4 regions of the Paenarthrobacter sp. AB444 genome follow, and region 3 is predicted to be linked to each of the others. Evidence: riboswitches for the same ligand, from Rfam matches in the RefSeq annotation. Region 3 holds a riboswitch; each other region holds the start of a gene.
What was found. A riboswitch is a leader RNA that binds a small molecule or an ion and turns the genes downstream of it on or off. The one in region 3 is predicted to bind thiamine pyrophosphate.

Region 1: it holds a riboswitch for thiamine pyrophosphate, as region 3 does, so the genes downstream of both, PQ627_RS07980 (ECF transporter S component) here and thiC (phosphomethylpyrimidine synthase ThiC) in region 3, are expected to answer to the same signal.
Region 2: it holds a riboswitch for thiamine pyrophosphate, as region 3 does, so the genes downstream of both, thiD (bifunctional hydroxymethylpyrimidine kinase/phosphomethylpyrimidine kinase) here and thiC (phosphomethylpyrimidine synthase ThiC) in region 3, are expected to answer to the same signal.
Region 4: it holds a riboswitch for thiamine pyrophosphate, as region 3 does, so the genes downstream of both, thiO (glycine oxidase ThiO) here and thiC (phosphomethylpyrimidine synthase ThiC) in region 3, are expected to answer to the same signal.

Annotation. Positions count from the first base shown of each region.
Region 1 is NZ_JAQZBY010000005.1:26,803-29,736, reverse strand. It holds gene PQ627_RS07985 (ABC transporter ATP-binding protein) at 1-215, opposite strand, end outside; gene PQ627_RS07980 (ECF transporter S component) at 215-835, opposite strand; TPP riboswitch at 914-1,049, opposite strand; gene PQ627_RS07975 (NUDIX hydrolase) at 1,223-1,912, shown strand; gene PQ627_RS07970 (DUF4235 domain-containing protein) at 1,938-2,198, shown strand; gene mnhG (monovalent cation/H(+) antiporter subunit G) at 2,274-2,663, opposite strand; gene PQ627_RS07960 (monovalent cation/H+ antiporter complex subunit F) at 2,653-2,931, opposite strand; gene PQ627_RS07955 (Na+/H+ antiporter subunit E) at 2,928-2,934, opposite strand, start outside.
Region 2 is NZ_JAQZBY010000016.1:56,462-59,395, reverse strand. It holds gene PQ627_RS17605 (Rne/Rng family ribonuclease) at 1-1,681, shown strand, start outside; TPP riboswitch at 1,768-1,866, shown strand; gene thiD (bifunctional hydroxymethylpyrimidine kinase/phosphomethylpyrimidine kinase) at 1,857-2,934, shown strand, end outside.
Region 3 is NZ_JAQZBY010000004.1:245,746-248,679, reverse strand. It holds gene PQ627_RS07665 (VOC family protein) at 1-190, opposite strand, end outside; gene PQ627_RS07660 (amidohydrolase family protein) at 268-1,350, opposite strand; TPP riboswitch at 1,447-1,554, shown strand; gene thiC (phosphomethylpyrimidine synthase ThiC) at 1,549-2,934, shown strand, end outside.
Region 4 is NZ_JAQZBY010000006.1:99,273-102,206, forward strand. It holds gene thiO (glycine oxidase ThiO) at 1-874, opposite strand, end outside; TPP riboswitch at 866-986, opposite strand; gene thiE (thiamine phosphate synthase) at 1,014-1,697, shown strand; gene PQ627_RS09505 (RNB domain-containing ribonuclease) at 1,811-2,934, shown strand, end outside.

The DNA of each region.
Region 1 (2,934 bases), on a different contig from region 3:
GAGTCGTCTTCCTCATCACCCAGCACCCCGGTCAGGGCGTGCAGGAGCGTGGACTTGCCGGCCCCGGACGGGCCCAAGAGGAGGACCCGCTCCCCCGGTTCGATCCGCAGGTCCAGGCCCTGGATGGCAGGCGTGGAGCGCCCGGCATGCCGCCACCCCCACCCCTCGGCGGAAATGGCGGCAGGCTTGACCGTACCGCTCTGTGTGGCGGGCATCAGCTGAAGACTGGCTCCGAAGCGGCCTTGCGCGAGGCGAAGGAGCTGAGAACGCCCGTCTTCGCCAGACCGCGGGTGGCCACCCAGGAAAGGGCCCCTGCGATGATGGCGCCGGAAAGGGTGCAGAACGCGATGTAGGTGAGCTTGTCGACGGCCTCATAGGCGATGTTCCAGCCCCACGGGAGGAAGGAGTCGTTGAGGCCGCAGAAGAGTCCGGCACCTGCACCCGCGAGAAGCGACGTGGGCAGATTGAACTTCTTGTAGCGGAACGCCGCGAAGATGAGCTCGGCGCCGAGGCCCTGCAGGATGCCGGAGATCAGCACCGTGGTGCCGTACTGCGAGCCCATGATGAGTTCGCCGGTGGCGGCCACAGCCTCGCAGAACAGGGCTGCGCCGGGCTTGCGGATAATGAGCATGCCCAGGACTGCGGGGATCATCCAGCCACCGGCGATGAGGCCGGTCAATGGCGGGTAGGCCGCGTTCATGGGGATGGATACGATCGCGGCGCCCTGGGACCAGGCCCAGAAGATGACGCCGCCGGCGATGGCGATGAGGGCTGCCACTACGATGTCTACAACTCGCCAGCCGTAACTGGTCTTCTTCACGTTTACCGTGGTCATTTTTCTGCCTCCTGAGGTTACAGGAGGGGAAAGTGCTCCCCGGTTTCCGGCCGGCGTGCGCGCCGTCCGGACCCGGACACTCTGAGAAGCTCGACTCCCTTGCGCCGGTACTAACCGGATCAGGTTCGAGGGTCTGCGGCTGTCCGCACTCTCAGCGCCCTCGCGTCTCCTGCGTGGTGCAGGATTCGACGGCGGCGCTCCCCTGTCGTTATCAAATCTGCCCTGATGGGCTGGTTCAGTTTACACCTTGGCGTGCCTGTGAGGCCGGGCCAGGCGGGGTAGGCGGGGTCATATTCCGTCCTTGCCGTTGCGAGGCCCGCTCTGCGCCCCATTCCTCGCTCGTTGCACGCAGAGCAGGCCCCGCAACGCACCTGCGAGAATGACTTCATGACGGATCTTCCCGGTTCCAGCCTTCCCGACACCACGCCAGTGTCCGAGCCACGCCTCGCCGCCAGCGTCATCCTGCTCCGCGATACCCCATCCGGGCTCGAGGCGTTCGTCCAGCACCGGGTCAGCACCATGGACTTCGCTGCGGGAATGGTGGTGTTCCCGGGCGGCCGGGTGGATGCCGCGGATCAGGCCGGATGGGATTACCCGGCGGAACTTCTCCACAGCCACGCTGCCGCCTGGGGGCAGAGTTCGATTTCCTCGGATCCAGCCCAGGCACAGAAGGCCGCTGGGACCGTCCTTGCTGCAGCCATCCGCGAAGTCCAGGAAGAAGCGGGGCTGGCCATAGAGGCCGCAGCCCTGCGTCCGTGGGCCAATTGGATCACTCCCGTGGACATGCCCAAGCGTTTCGACACCTACTTCTACCTCGCCAAGCCCGCCCCGGAAGCACAGCCACGCCACCAGACCACGGAGGCCTGGCAATCACTGTGGATGCCTGTCAGCGGAATCTTGGCTTCCGAAGCGGAAGGCAGACTTAAGTTGATGCCGCCCACGTATTACCTGCTCAAGGAACTCGCGGCTTTCGACTCCGTGGACGCCGTTTGGTCGGCCGAGCACCCAGTGATCCCGGTGCTGGCGCCGGTCGGTTCCTTGACTGCGTTTCTCAAGGAAAGGGAGAGCCGCAGGTAGCCTGCCATACAGCTAGGCTGGGGGCATGAACCTCTTCTTCAAGCTGTTGGGCACCGGGATCAGCCTCGGCGCAGGCTTTGTCGGTACCAAACTCGTCAACAAAGGCTGGGAAAAGGCCACGGGCAACAAGCCGCCCACAGGCCATGACGACATGGAAACGAGCCTTCGTTCGGCCCTGACCTTTGCGTTGGTTTCCGCCTTCGTGAGCACGCTGATCCAAGTCCTCACCAGCCGGGGCACGCAGCGGGCCATTGCCCGTTTCGCGAAGTCGCAGGACATCGTCTAAGCAGGAGAAGCAACGCGGGGTCACTTATGGCCCATAAATCCCCTGGGGATGGGCCATAAGTGACCCCGCGTTGCTTTAGGGCTCCAGGGGCTCTTGGCCGGCGGCAGCCCTTTGGACTACGGCTTCGAGTTCATCTTTGGTGAGCTTCTCGCGGTGTCCGTGCTTGGTCCGGTACGCCGAACGTCCCACCATATGTGCGGAGACCGGCGCCGTGAGGAGCTGGAAGATCCACGCCACCAGCAGGACCGGCCACACCCACCAGGTGCGCATCTGCAAGCCGATTGCCGAGAGCATCAGGAACAGTCCGAGCACCTGCGGCTTGGTGGCGGCGTGCATGCGGCTCATAAGCTCCGGAAACCGCAGCAGGCCGATCGCAGCACCGAGCGACATCATCGCACCGACAATCAGGAACACGACGGTAACGGCGTCGATGACGACGTCCACGCCGGAGGCATCAGGATTCATTGCTGTGTTCCCTCCTCTCGGCCACAAAGCGGGCAACCGTTACCGAGCCGATGAACCCGATGATCGCAAGTGCTACCAGGAGCATCAGGTTGTTCAGGTGCCGGTTCACTGCCATGTCCACGGCGAGGGCTGCACCCACGATGGCCAGCAGGACATCGGAGGCGAGGACGCGGTCCAGCAGGGACGGACCGATCGCGATGCGGATGATTGCACCTGCAGCTGCGAGGCTGAGGATCACCGCCGTAGCCACCAAGACAAATTCCTTCACAGC
Region 2 (2,934 bases), on a different contig from region 3:
CCTCAAGCGGATCCTCAAGGACCGCCTGCCGGAAAACGCCGGCGTCATTGTCCGCACCGCCGCTGAGGGCGCATCGGAAGAAGAACTGACCCACGACATCAACCGGCTGCGCGCGCAGTGGGAGGGCATCGAAGGGCAGGCTGCCTCCACCAAGGTGCTGGCACCGGAACTGCTCTACGGCGAACCGGACCTCACCATCAAGGTGGTCCGCGACGTCTTCAACGAGGACTTCTCCAAGCTGATCGTCTCCGGTGACGATGCCTGGGACACCATCGAGGCCTACGTCACCTACGTTGCTCCCGATCTGGTGGGCCGGCTCGAAAAGTGGACCAAGGACCAGGACATCTTCTCCGCTTGGCGCATCGATGAGCAGATCCACAAGGCACTCGAACGCAAGGTCTTCCTGCCTTCCGGTGGTTCGTTGGTCATCGACCGCACTGAGGCCATGACCGTGGTGGACGTCAACACCGGTAAGTTCACCGGCAGCGGCGGCAACCTCGAGGAGACAGTCACCAAGAACAACCTTGAAGCTGCCGAGGAAGTAGTCCGGCAACTTCGCCTGCGTGACATCGGCGGCATTATTGTCATCGACTTCATCGACATGGTGCTGGAATCCAACCGCGATCTCGTGCTGCGCCGCCTGGTCGAATGCTTGGGCCGCGACCGTACCAAGCACCAGGTTGCTGAAGTGACCTCGCTCGGTTTGGTGCAGATGACGCGCAAACGCATGGGTACCGGACTCCTTGAGGTCTTCGGTGAACAGTGTGAGCATTGCGCAGGCCGCGGTGTCGTGACACACGACGAGCCCGTGGAGCATCGTCGTGCCAACGTGGCGGCTGTCGAGCAGCACCGTCCCAACACCGAGGCGCAACAGCCCACCGCGCGCACGGAACGCAAGCGTCGTCGCGGCAAGGGAGGAGCGCAGGGGGCAGCCGAAGCACCCGCCCAGGTCCACACGGCGCCCTCAGCTCCGGCTGCCCTGGCGGCACACCCGGAACCACAGGACCCTGCGCGCCAGGCAAAAGCTGAAGCGACCCGTGCAGCGCTGGCGACCATTGCCGCCGCAGCGCATGCTGCCCACCTGCACGATGACGAAATCCACAAGGCCGAAGAGCTGGCACGGGCTGCCGGGCGGCACGAGGCCGGGACAGGATCCATTTCTGCTGCGGCAAAGGATGCTCCAACCGACCAGGCCACTGAGGCCCACGATGCCGCCGTCCGTGAAGCGCGCTCCACCCCGGTGCTGCGCTTCGGCGGCGAAGAGGTTGCGCTGCCTTTCGTCGAACACCATGACGAGCCGCAAACGTCCAAGCCTGCCATGAGCCTGGACCGATTGGCCGAGGCGTTCTCGCACCTCGGTGCCGCTCCGTCCGCCGAGGAAGAGGGCGCTTCGGAGAGTGCAGCGGCTCCAGCTGCCGGGGCGGCCCCGGCAGCCGCCGCACAGGTTCCTTCGTCCGGAGAAGCTCCTGCGGCTTCGAGGGGTCGCCGGGGCCGCCGCAACCGCAGTGCCAGCAGGGCACAAGGTGCGGCCAACGAGACCAGTGTTGAGCACCACGAGGAAGCTGCCACAGCTGCCCAGGGATCGGCACACCAGTCCAAGGCGCCGGCAGAACCGGTCCGGAAACCGGCTTCGGAGGAACCCATCATCCTGGGTGTCGGCGTGCCTGCCTCCGAGCTCTGATCGACGTCAGTGGTTTCGAGGGCCCTGTAATATCCGCCAGGAGCGGGCATTACGGGGCCCTCGCCCTTTTCGGTGCGTTAGGCTGGGGGACTGACACGGGGTGCCAGGCGGTGGGCCGGGCTGAGATCCAGACCCGTTGAACCTGTCCGGTTAGCACCGGCGAAGGGATGTCCTCATGGCCGAGTTGTCATATTCCTCTGTGTATCCGCTGGTGGCGGACCACAGGCAGACCCCACGGGTACTGAGCATCGCAGGCTCAGATCCCTCCGGAGGCGCCGGGATCCAAGCAGACCTTAAGAGCATCGCCGCCCACGGCGGTTACGGAATGGCTGCCATCACGGCCCTGACCGCACAAAACACCCAGGGTGTCAGTGCCGTCCACGTACCCCCGGTGGAGTTCCTGCGGCAACAGTTGACCGCGATCAGCAGCGACATCGCCATCGATGCCGTCAAGATCGGCATGCTGGGGGACGCAGAGGTGATTGATGAAGTCCGCAGGTGGCTTGGGGAAGTGCATCCCGCCGTCGTCGTCCTTGACCCGGTGATGGTGGCCACCAGCGGTGACCGCCTCCTGACGGAGTCTGCCGTCGAGGCCCTTCGTTCCTTGCTGCCGTTGGCGGACCTCATCACGCCCAACTTGCCGGAACTTGCCATATTGTTGGGCGAGTCTGAGGCGGCCGATTGGGCTTCGGCCCTGGAGCAGGGCAAGCGCCTTGCCGCGGAATGCGGAAACACCGTCCTGGTCAAGGGCGGTCACCTGGCTGGCGCCGAGTGTCCGGACGCGTTGATCAACACCGTTGGCTTGTTGCACCAGGATGTCGTCGAGGTAGCCGGTCCACGGATTGAGACAAAGAACAGCCATGGCACTGGGTGCTCGTTGTCGTCGGCGATGGCCACCGTCCAGGTACGTACGGGTGACTGGGAAGCGTCGTTGCGCGAGGTAAAGCCGTGGCTGCTCCAGGCGCTGAGGGGTTCAGTTGAGCTGGAGGTCGGCGAAGGCAACGGACCAGTGGACCACTTCCATCACCAGCGCAAGCTCCAAACGGGCGGGTTCGCTGCCATCTTGTGGAAAGAAGCCGTCCCTGAGCTTGAAAGAATCCATGAGCTGAACTTCATCCAGGAACTGCAGTCCGGGCAGCTGCCGGAGCCTGCATTCAGTTACTACCTGGCACAGGATGCCATCTATTTGAATGGCTATTCCAGGGTGCTGGCCCGGGCCGGCGCGTTGGCGCCAACTGAAGAAGAACAACTGT
Region 3 (2,934 bases):
CGGGCGCCAGATGGACGACGGGCTTGCCGACCCGCCCCAGGTAGAGGCCACCGTCCTGCTCGGCCACTACTTCCAGCCCCAAGGCGCGCTGGTAGTAGTCACTCATGACTTTCATGTCGCCGACTTTGAGCATGACAGTGCCCATGGCGAGGTCGGCAGGCAATAGGTCCTGGTTGGATGAAGCGGACATGTGAAGCTCCCGGTGTCGATGCGGCCGCCTTTCGGCTCGTTCTACCTATCTAAATTACTTGAAGCTTCAATTTATTCCTAGCGGATCAGCTGCCCTCGAAGGACGACGTGCTTCAGCGCGGAAACGGCAGCCAGATTCCGGCGCGGATCCTCATGGCAGATCACGACGTCGGCACTCGCCCCTTCGCTGATGGCCTCGGCTCCCAGCCACTTGCGGGCGCCCCAAGTGGCCGCATCGAGGACCGCTGCGGGCGGCAGGCCGGCGTCGTGCAGTTCCTTCATCTCGTCTGCGATCCGGCCATGCCGGATGACGCTGCCCGCGTCCGTACCGGCATGAATGGCTACTCCGGCCTCGTACGCCTCCACCACGCGTTCATGCCTGCGTTCCCAGAGGCGCGTCATGTGGTCCGCGTATCCCGGAAATTTGGGCGCGGCCTGGGCGGCGATATCCGGGAATGTGGCGATGTTGACGAGTGTGGGAACGATAGGAACGGACTGCTCCACGAGCCGTGGAATGTGGCGTGGCAACAGACCCGTTGCGTGTTCGATGCAGTCGATACCGGCATCAAGCATGTCGTCGATGGTGTCTTCGGCAAAGCAATGTGCCGTGACCCGGGCGCCCTCGTCGTGGGCGGCGGTAATGGCGTCCTTGACCGTCTTCGCCGGAAAGGAGGCAGCCAGGTCACCAATGCCCCGGTCAATCCAGTCGCCCACCAGTTTCACCCAGCCGTCGCCGTCGCGGGCTTCCTTCCGGACGGTCTCGACCAACTGCTCCGGCTCAATCTCGTGACCCAATCCGCGCAGGTACCGGCGGCTTCGGGCTATATGGCGGCCGGATCTGATCAGGCGGGGCAAGTCCTCGCGCTGCTGCACCCACCGCGTGTCGCTGGGCGATCCGCAGTCGCGGATGAGCAGGGTTCCCGCGTCCCGGTCCGCCTGGGCCTGCGCGAGGGTGGTGGGCTCATCCACCGCTCCACCGGCGCCCAGTCCGATGTGGCAGTGGGCATCAACGAATCCCGGCAGGACCCAGCCGTCAAGCACGCTGTCCGGTTGCTCCTTGGGGCGCTCGAAAGTAAGGGTGCCCCCAACGGACCACATCCCGCGTCGTTCCTGATCTGCGGCGACGAGCACGGGTCCGCTGAATTCGATGATGTTGGGCATGCCAGAATCCTAGTCCGCTACAGGGCCGGCTAGTGCAGCCAACATCTGACCAGGTGCCATGTGACTGGGTGGCGCACGGGAGCTGTGGTAGCTTCGTCATGACCACACGGGGGCCCTTGCAGGGGCTGAGATCGGGCTGAGGCGGCCTGCGACCGTTGAACCTGTCCGGGTAATGCCGGCGAAGGAAGTGAGTAATCCTTGAGCACCATCGAAACACAGCACAGCCCTGCCCAAAACGAGGTTGTTACGCAGTCCCTGAAGTCCCATTCGCTGGCCTACGTCGAAGACCCAGCCACGGGCATCCGCGTTCCGGTGACCGAAATTTCGCTTGAGCCCTCCCCCAATGGCCAGTCGAACCCACCACTGCAGGTGTACCGGACGGCCGGCCCCGGGAGCGATCCCGTAGTGGGCCTTGAACCCTTCCGGGCCGCCTGGATCGAGGCCCGCGGCGACACTGCCGCGTACACGGGCCGTGAACGCAACCTGCTCGACGACGGCAAGGCGGCTTTGCGGCGGGGCGCCGCCTCTGCCGAATGGAAGGGTGCCCAACCGGTGCCCCGCCGCGCCGTCGAAGGCAAAACCGTCACCCAGATGCACTACGCACGGCAGGGAATGGTAACGCCCGAAATGCGGTTCGTGGCGCTGCGTGAAAACTGCGATGTGGAACTGGTCCGCAGCGAAGTTGCCGCCGGCCGGGCGATCATTCCCAACAACATCAACCACCCCGAGTCCGAGCCCATGATCATCGGCAAGGCCTTCCTGGTGAAGATCAACGCCAACATCGGAAACTCGGCTGTCACCAGTTCCATCGCGGAGGAAGTGGACAAACTGCAGTGGGCAACCCAGTGGGGCGCTGACACTGTCATGGACCTGTCCACCGGCGACGACATCCACACCACCCGCGAGTGGCTCATCCGGAACTCGCCGGTACCCATCGGCACAGTGCCCATCTACCAGGCGCTGGAGAAGGTCAATGGCGAGGCCAACAAGCTCACATGGGAGATTTTCCGCGACACCGTGATCGAGCAGTGCGAACAGGGCGTGGACTACATGACCATCCACGCCGGTGTGCTGCTGAGGTATGTGCCGCTGACCGCCAACCGCGTCACGGGCATCGTCTCCCGCGGCGGATCCATCATGGCCGGATGGTGCCTGGCCCACCACCAGGAAAACTTCCTTTACACGCACTTCGACGAGCTATGCGAAATCTTTGCCCAGTACGACGTCGCGTTCTCCTTGGGAGACGGCCTGCGCCCGGGTGCTACTGCCGATGCCAACGATGCCGCACAATTTGCTGAGCTGGATACGCTGGCCGAACTGACCCAGCGAGCCTGGGAATACGACGTGCAGGTCATGGTGGAAGGTCCCGGGCATATTCCGTTCCACCTGGTCCGTGAGAACGTCGAACGGCAGCAGGAACTGTGCAAGGGGGCCCCGTTCTACACGCTGGGACCGTTGGTCACCGACGTCGCTCCCGGCTATGACCACATCACCTCGGCCATAGGTGCCACTGAAATTGCCCGGTACGGCACAGCCATGCTCTGCTACGTCACCCCCAAGGAGCACCTGGGCCTGCCCAACAAG
Region 4 (2,934 bases), on a different contig from region 3:
TGTCCTCGCGTTGCGTAGCGCCGATCACCACGGTTCCGTCCTCCCGCGGAACGATGTACACGGGCACTCCGCGGACCATCCCCCGGACTGTGGCGGTGACCAGCGGACGGAGGTGGGCCGGGACGCGTAGTCGGAGGATGTCTCCGTAGACCGGCCTGACTGGAAGGCTGAGTCCCTCGGGAAGGCCCTGCAAGTGAGGGGCTCCCAGCCCATTGGCCACGACCGTTTCGGCCGCGTGGACGGTGCCGCCGTCTTCAAGCTCGACACCGGCAACCCGGTCGCCGTCCCACAACAACCCGCGGGCCGAGGCCTCAACGGCGAACCCATCCCCGGCCCCCTTCACCCAGCTGCCATCATCCGGCGAATGCGCGGCAAGGACCGCCAAAAGGTGGCTCGCCAACTTCCGCGGATCAACCTTGTGATCAGCGGGAATGTCGAAGGCACAGGAAATTTGCGGGCTCAGCAGTGGTTCGCGGTTCCGTGCCTCACGCAAGGACAGCGGCTCAACCTCCAGGCCCGCCGAAAGCTGAACCGAGCGAAGGTCTGCGAGCGCCCTGCGGTCGGCGGCGTCGGCACCCACGGCGAGGGTCGGCGTCGTGCTGTATCCGGTGGCTTCCGTGGGCTGAGGCAGGCTGCCCACGAATGACGGCCACAATCGGGATGACTCGACCATGAGGTCCAGGAGGTCTTCTTCCTGGTAGTGGAGTTCGCTCACCGGTGCCAGCATTCCGGCAGCCGCAAAGGTAGCGCCGCTGGCCGGCGCCGGGTCGATGAGGGCCACGGAGCGGCCCAGCTTCCGCAATTGATGGGCAATGCCCAGGCCGATGACGCCTCCGCCAATGACAGCGACATCTGCGTGAATGGCTTCTGCCATCTGATTCCTTCCCTACGCCGGTACTAGCCGGATCAGGTCAAGCGGTCGGCTCTTAAGCCCTCTCAGCCGGACGGTCACAATGATGGTCGTCGCGGCTCCCGCGGTACGTGCCCAGTTTAGAGGAACTAGTGTGGTTTCCATGACCCAGCATCAATCCCTCGCCTCGGCCCGCCTCTACCTGTGCACTGACGCGCGCAAACGCCAAGGCGATTTTGAAGACTTTGTGGACGCAGCTTTCCAGGGCGGAGTGGACATCATCCAACTCCGCGACAAGGCGGTGGAAGCTGCTGAGGAATTGGAATTGCTGGCCGTCCTGCGCAGCGTTGCCGAACGCCACGGACGGCTCTGGGCAGTCAACGACCGTGCCGATATTGCCAGTGTTTCCGGGGCTCCTGTGTTCCATGTGGGCCAAAAGGACCTGCCCCTGGAGGTCGCCCGTACCTTCTTGCCCCACCCTGCCGTCATAGGCCTGTCCACCCACACTCCCGAGCAAGTGAACGCGGCCATCACCGCCTCGCCCAGCGACCCGGGCCTGGACTACTTCTGTGTTGGCCCGGTATGGGCAACGCCCACCAAGCCCGGCCGCGACGCCGTGGGAACCGGCTTGGTCACATATGCCGCGGAAGCGATCAAGCGCGCTGAAGAGACCACAGGCGGGGCCGTTGATTTGCCCTGGTTCGCGATCGGTGGAATCGACCTTGGCAACGTAGAAGAGGTACTCGCAGCCGGTGCCAGCCGCATCGTCGTCGTCCGCGCCATCACCGAGGCGGAAGACCCGACGGCGGCAGCGAAGTCGATGCTCGAAGCCCTCGACGCCGCTTAGCGGCAACTCCGCACGTTAGCGACGGTAATAAGCCCGCAGTCGCTTGGCGGCTGCGGGCTTTTGCCTGGTGGGCGTCCAAGACTATCGGCCTGTTTCGGGCTACGCTGACTTTCGTGTCACATCACCGGATAGCGCCCAACGTCGACGATTCCTCGGACCAGCTCGCCGCAGCCCTCGCGGCCCTGCGGACGGAGCTTGAGCTGCCCGGCGAGTATCCCGCTGAGGCCGTGCAAGAGGCGCGTGACGCCGTCGAATCCCTCCGCCTGCCCGGGCGGGACCTCAGGCATGTCACCTTCGTGACCATTGACCCCGCGACCTCCACGGACCTTGACCAAGCGCTGTACATCGACCGTGCCGGCGAAGGGTACAAAATCCTTTACGCGATCGCCGATGTTCCATCCTTCGTAGCACCCGGAGGAGCCCTGGATTCGGAAACGCGGCACCGGGGTCAAACACTCTACGCGCCGGACGGGCGCATTCCTTTGCACCCTGAGATCATCAGCGAAAACGCCGGGAGTTTGCTGGCGAACCAGGACTGCGGGGCCTTCGTCTGGGACTTCGATCTGGACGCCAAGGCGGAGGTGGTGAGCGTTTCCGTGGCGCGGGCAACCGTGCGAAGCCGCGCCAAACTCAGCTACGCCGGCGCACAGCAACAGATAGACGAGGGAACTGCACCGCCCGTACTTCAGCTCCTCAAGGAAGTTGGACTTAAAAGGGTCGAGCTGGAGCGGCTTCGTGGCGGGGCCAGCCTCAACATGCCCGAGCAGGAAATCGTCCAGGTGACCGACGGCGGGTACAGAATCGTCGCGGCGCCGTCCTTGCCGGTGGAGGACTGGAATGCGCAGATCTCGCTCATGACGGGGATGGCGGCGGCACAACTGATGCTCGATGGCAAGATCGGCATCCTGCGGACCATGCCTGCCCCCGATGAAAGATCACTGCAGCACTTCAGGCGGCAAACTGCAGCCCTGGGCAAGCCCTGGGACGGCAAGGTCTCCTACGGTGAGTATCTGCGGACACTGGACGCTTCCGATCCGAAACAGCTGGCCATCCTGCACTCCGCCGGAACATTGTTCCGGGGCGCCGGCTATACCCCTTTTGACGGCGAAGTGCCCGAAACGGTGATCCAGGCAGCCATCGGCGCCCCCTACGCCCACACCACTGCTCCCCTGCGGCGGCTCATTGACCGCTTTGTCCTGGTGATTTGTGAAGCGCTGTGCAACAACAAAGAGATCCC